DNA from 2 places in the Flavobacterium galactosidilyticum genome. Region 1 is predicted to be linked to the other one. Evidence: riboswitches for the same ligand, from Rfam matches in the RefSeq annotation. Region 1 holds a riboswitch; the other holds the start of a gene.
What was found. Region 1 has a riboswitch for S-adenosylmethionine ahead of thrA (bifunctional aspartate kinase/homoserine dehydrogenase I). Riboswitches for the same ligand answer to the same signal wherever they lie in the genome.

Region 1 (3,197 bases):
AGATCTGGATAACATTCTTTTTAGATAGTACATCTAAAGGTTGTGCATCTCCAAAATTTGAGTCAGTCACAATTAAATCACGAGTATCCGCTAATTTTGCCAAAATCCCTCTTTCATTTAGCAAATACACTAATAGTTTAGCCGAAATAACTTCGCCTTGTGCTAAAATTTGGTCTTGAATTTTTGCGCTATAATCGCCAATTAAACTTACACCTTCAAAAAGCTTGTCTAATTTATCAAATTCTATAGAAAAATCAACTGCATCAAAACCATCTTTTTGATAGTCTTTAAAACTTTCTAAAAGTGGTTTGTAATTTCCGTTCTTAACCGCAATGGTAAGAATATCATCCAGTTCATCCGTTGCTTTTCCTCTTGCTGAAACTACAACCGCAATCTTTTGTTCTTGCTTTATTTTACTCTCAATAATATTCAAAACTGTATTAATCCCCTCGCCGTTAGCTAAAGATTTTCCGCCAAATTTTAGTATTTTCATCTGTTTTTTATTTTTGAAGACCACTTCTAATAAATTGTCTAATTGTTCATATTCCATCAAGAAAGCATCATGCCCATGTTGGGAGTCAATCTCACTATAGAATACATTATTTTTAAATTTTTTAATTTCGTTGTACGTTTCTTTATTCTCTTTTGCCGTAAAAAACAAATCCGAATTGATTCCTACAATGTAAATATTAGCTTCAACTTTAGAAATAAGTGATTCTAAAGACTCCTGATTACGAGTAATATCAATCGTCTTTAAAAGTTGGTTCATCATCTTATAAGCTGACAACTGAAACCTTTTTTCTAATTTTTCTCCATGATAATTCAACCAACTCTCCACTTGAAAAGTTTCTAGTTGTACATTAATATCTCTATTAAATTTCTCTTTGAAAGATTCTGGAGTTCGATAGCACATCATAGCGTGGATGCGTGCGTCTTCAATAGGTTTTTTAGAATTATTCAGGATTTTCTCTTGCAAATAACAATTGGCGATCAGCCAGTCTGTAGCTTTCCAATCCGTTGCAATAGGAATAAAATTTTGAGCTAATTTAGGTTCTAAAGCCAAAATTTCCCAACCAATTCCTCCACCTACAGAGCCGCCAATAAGCGCAAATAAATGATCAATCTTTAATATTCGAAGTCCTTCCAGAAAAATTTTAGCGATATCTCTTGCGATAAAATCTCTGTAATTCTCGATAGTAGCCGAATTAAAACCATTCCCTGGCACATCAAATGCAACGATGGTATATTTTCTAGTATCAATGGTTTTATCAATTCCTACAATATCATTCCACCAACCAGATTCACCTATTACTTGTGAGTTACCAGTCAAGGCATGATTGATTAAAATTATGGGAGCGGTATGCAAAGGCGCACCAAAAACCTGATAACTTAAGTTTAGGGTAGCATAAAAAGCACCATTATGTGTGGTGAAATTTGTAAGGGTAATGTGTGTTGGTTTATTTTCCAATTTGCAAATCTTTTATGATTTTTGATTTGTGCTGGAAATATTAGAAAGAAAGCTAGGAGTTATCTAGACAAATTCTTAGTGTTATCTTTCCACGATGAGCGTGGTAGAATGCAGCACCTTCTTCGATAAATCGAAGGGTTGCTAAGGCTTCATCGGGTCTAATCCCTCTGCCTTTCTTTATAACATTTCAATACGTTTATGAACTTAATGGCACAAATTAACTACTATTAAATTAAAAAAACAAATTTTTATTAAGATAGATTTCTAAGTGTCACTGCATAAAAAAAGAAACGTACTTCTGTAATTCTGACTAAGCTATAAAAATGAATTAATTCTTATTCTTTATCAAAACTATGCACGTACGTTTCTTTCTAAATTTACAACGCGGAAATTCAATTCCGAATTATTAAAGGAAAAGGGGCTCATTCTCTTTTGAATACATTAGAAAAAGTAATGAATTGACCACTTTCTTTTGTGTCGTCACATCATGTTCTGATACTTCGAATCTCGGGTGAATTAATTCATTTATAAAATCATTCCCCTTTTTTGTTTTACTTCTGAAATTAATACTTTTTAATGACTGAAATGCTCTTGCAAAATACTTAGTTGCGCTCATAATTTACTTCTATTTAGGTTTTAATAATTATTCATTGTTATACTTACTCTTTTAAATCTATTCAAAAAAAACAAAACCCCTTTTAGATTGTTATCCAAAAGAGGTTTAAGTCATTATACACTTATACTTTTTGGAATCAACAGACAACAAGACACATAATAGTATTGACAAAAATCTTGTTTTGGACTGTTGTTTTAATTGTTATATGTTTATTAAGGTTGTTCATCTTTATTAGGGAACCGATTTAAAAATTTATTTTGATCCTCATTCTTCAAAAAAAAAAAGCTTCCAGTTATCTGGGAAGCTTTTACTATAATTTAATTATAAAATTATACAATAAGCTACCCACAGGAATTATCCTGAGCGACCTTAAACGTGAAATTAATTTTATGTTCCATTTTTGTTTTTTTGACAAATTCAAAGATGCTAATTATTTTTTAAATATCCTAGTAAAGTTAAGACTTTTAACGCTTTACTAAGATATTTTATTTTTTACCTTTAGCTTAAACTAGTTCAGACTCTTTTATTGTTTCAAAAACTGACTTCAAATCTGCTATCAAATCTTGAATATCCTCTAAACCTACAGAAAGCCTAATTAAATCCTGAGGAACTCCCGCAGCAATTTGCTCCACTTCAGATAATTGTTGATGCGTAGTACTTGCTGGATGGATAATCAATGATTTTGTATCCCCAATATTAGCCAGAAGAGAGAACAACTTCGTTTCATCAGCTACTTTTTTAGCAGCTTCAAACCCACCTTTTAATCCAAAAGTCACCACTCCACTTTGTCCTTTTGGTAAATACTCTTGTCCTAAAGCATAATATTTACTCGATTTTAATCCTGGATAATTTACCCAAGCTACTTCTTCCTGACTTTCTAACCATTGGGCTAGCTTCAAAGCATTTTCGCTGTGTCTTGTAATTCGAATTGGTAACGTTTCTAATCCTTGTATGATTTGGAACGCGTTTAACGGACTCAAAGCTGCACCAAAGTCACGCAATCCTTCGATACGTACTTTAGCTATAAAAGCAGCTCTTCCTAATGCTTCATGATAAACTAAGCCGTGATAACCCGCAGAAGGCTCCGTAAATTCAGGAAATTTTCCATTACTC
Region 2 (3,197 bases), 1.2 Mb from region 1:
TTGCGCTTCGTTAAAATCAGCAGCGTTAGACTGATATCCTTTCGCTTTAATTTCTAGTGCGTTCAATTCATTTTCTAATGCCATAGCTGATTCTACAGACGAACTGTATGTAAAAGCAACATTTGCACCGTGTTTTGCAAAAACTTCTGCAATTCCTTTACCTATTCCGCGGCTTGCACCTGTAATTATAGCTACTTTTCCTTCTAGTAATTTCATATTCAAAACTTAGTTTAATTTTTATTTGAAGCTATTCCTGCTATCCGCTACAATCCACGCCCAAAAGCGTGGGATTTTCACTTCTATCAGGGCTATTTTATATCTGCCAAATATATAATATTTCCTTTTTTAAAAAAAATTCAAATCCATTTACATTGATATAAATAGCAGCTTTTAGATTTTAATGATTCGATTCACCCATTTGTCCCAAAAATTAGCATAAATAGCTATTAATGTAAATATAAATAAGAATAAGTGATACCATGCGTTACTAATCAAATCTAAAAAATTAAGTTTTCCATCGGCAAAACTTAAAATCAACAGCACTTGTGCACCATAAGGTAAAATTCCTTGAATAACACATGAAAAAATATCAAGTATTGTCGCCGTTTTCTTTGCACTCAAATTATATTCATCGTTTATTTCTTTAGCAATACTACCTGTAATCACAATAGAAACTGTATTATTAGCGATTGCTAAATTTGTCAATCCAACTAAAGCACCAATTCCTGTCTGCGCTGATTTCTTGCTTTTGATTCGCTTTTTAACTTGGTACAAAACATAATCAATTCCGCCCGCTTTATCCACCATCGCTGCTAAACCACCAGAAAGCATCGAAAGTAAGAAAATTTCAGTCATACTGGTAAAACCCTCATATATTTTTTGGGCAAAAACCAAAAGCGTAAAATTACCTCCAAAATAACCAATTAGCCCCGCTAACAACGTTCCTATAATTAAAGTAGAAAACACATTAAGTCCCGAAACTGCTAACACAATGACCAGTAGATATGGTATAATAGTAATCCAATTAAAATCAGTTTTAGGTATCTCAACTGAAACAACTTCAGAATTTAAACCCAAATAAAAAAAGACTAGAATCGTAATTAAAGCAGCAGGAAAAGCAATAAATAAATTAATTTTAAATTTATCTTTCAATTTACAACCTAAAGATTGCGTTGCAGCAATAGTGGTATCTGAAATCATCGAAAGATTATCACCTAACATAGAACCTCCTAATAATGCACCCGAAATCAAAGGTAAAGAGGCACCACTTTTGTCAGCTAAACTCACTGCAATAGGACCAATGGCAACAATTGCTCCCACAGAAGTACCTGTCGCAGTAGATAAAAATGCAGCAATTAAAAATATACCTAAAGGAAAATAAGCAACATCTATATTGTTTATTCCTAAATTTACCACTGCATCTACTCCACCAGTAGCTTTACTCACCACTGCAAATGCACCAGCCAGTAAATAAATAAGACACATAGTCATAATTTTACTTTCACCACAGCCTGTAATCAACGTATTGACTTTCTCTTCTGTAGAAGATTTAAAAAGTAAGAATGCAGCAATTATACCAATTAAAACAGCAATTGGTGATGGAAAAGCATAAAAGTCATCTAGCCAAATACCAACACCTAAAAAAGTTGCAATAAATATAAATAAAGGAATTAATGCGAATGGATTACCATTATTTTCACCATGTTTAGTCATAATCATTTTTTTTAATTAAAGGTATATGACGAAAAACAAAAAGGCAAAACAGGAATAAAAAGCAACATTTTTTCCAAAGGATTTGGCTTATCGTTTTAGCACCTTGCTCGTTGTTGCAGGTTGCTATCTCCATTTAAGAGATTCGTGATAACGGTGGCAAAAATAGCACTTATTCTATTATAAAAACAACTAAAAAAAAATATTTATGAATTTAATGCAAAAAAGGCTTTACCGAAGTAAAGCCTTTTGAAATGTAAATGTATTTTTTACGGAAATAGCTTAAAAGGCTACATTCCATTTTGGTAATCTTCCGCTCTCGTCCAAGAAATTCTGTAAAACTTGTGCTTCTACAAATGTTGGAATTACCTTAGAATCGTTATTAAAAGTCTCATACCAAACTACTTCAAGTGTAGTAATATCCTCTTTTTTCATTTGTGCTGGCCAAGAATATTTTCTTCCTGTTTTAGCAAATTGGTGTCCTTCAACAATTTTGTCATTTAAACCACCATTTTTAATTTTCAAAGTTCCGTCATTTTGAACAGTTCCAGTAGAACCAACCATAATTAACTCTTTTGCTTCTCCAACTGCATAAACCAAAAATACACCAGATCCTTCTGAAGCATTGCAAACTTCTGCTAAGCTATCTTCTGTTGTAAATGAAAACTGATTGGTAACTTTGAATTTTTCTAATTCCTTGTACATATATTATATTTTTATTTGAATTGGTCTCCATAAATAAAACTCACAAAATGAGGAGCATCATCTAAACCATTCGTTTACGTTTGTTATTTATTAAAATTTAATCTGTAAAACAGTTTTTTTAATAAAGTGCAAAGGTATTCTTTAATTCGATTCTATAATAAAAAAGCCTCACAAAATGTGAGGCTTTTAAAATATTTAATTTAGAAAAAGATTATCCTAAAACTTCTTTTACTTTTTTACCAATTTCAGCTGGAGAATCTACTACGTGAATACCACATTCTCTCATAATTTGTTTTTTGGCTTCAGCAGTATCATCAGATCCACCAACGATAGCACCTGCATGTCCCATTGTACGTCCTGCTGGAGCAGTAACTCCTGCAATAAAACCTACAACTGGCTTACGGTTACCATCCGCTTTGATCCAATGAGCAGCATCCGCTTCTAATTGTCCACCAATTTCACCAATCATTACGATACACTCCGTTTCTGGGTCATTCATCAATAATTCAACTGCTTCTTTAGTTGTAGTTCCAATGATTGGATCTCCACCAATTCCGATAGCAGTAGTTATTCCTAAACCTTGTTTCACCACTTGGTCAGCAGCTTCGTAAGTTAAGGTACCTGATTTAGAAACAATTCCAATAGTTCCTTTTTTGAAAACAAAACCTGGCATAATACCAACTTTAGCTTCCCCTGGAGTAATAATTCCTGGACAGTTTGGACCAATTAATCTTGCATTTCTTTCTTTAACGTAACTGTTTGCTTTTATCATGTCAGCAACA

Region 2: it holds a riboswitch for S-adenosylmethionine, as region 1 does, so the genes downstream of both, LNP27_RS11885 (Na+/H+ antiporter NhaC family protein) here and thrA (bifunctional aspartate kinase/homoserine dehydrogenase I) in region 1, are expected to answer to the same signal.

What each region holds. Positions count from the first base shown of each region.
Region 1 is NZ_CP087135.1:460,192-463,388, forward strand. Features, by position in the region: gene thrA (bifunctional aspartate kinase/homoserine dehydrogenase I) at 1-1,468, opposite strand, end outside; SAM riboswitch class I at 1,547-1,654, opposite strand; gene LNP27_RS02075 (hypothetical protein) at 1,875-2,084, opposite strand; gene LNP27_RS02080 (O-acetylhomoserine aminocarboxypropyltransferase/cysteine synthase family protein) at 2,588-3,197, opposite strand, start outside.
Region 2 is NZ_CP087135.1:2,765,467-2,768,663, forward strand. Features, by position in the region: gene fabG (3-oxoacyl-[acyl-carrier-protein] reductase) at 1-216, opposite strand, end outside; gene LNP27_RS11885 (Na+/H+ antiporter NhaC family protein) at 391-1,713, opposite strand; SAM-I-IV-variant riboswitch at 1,771-1,869, opposite strand; gene LNP27_RS11890 (hypothetical protein) at 1,993-2,415, opposite strand; gene sucD (succinate--CoA ligase subunit alpha) at 2,627-3,197, opposite strand, start outside.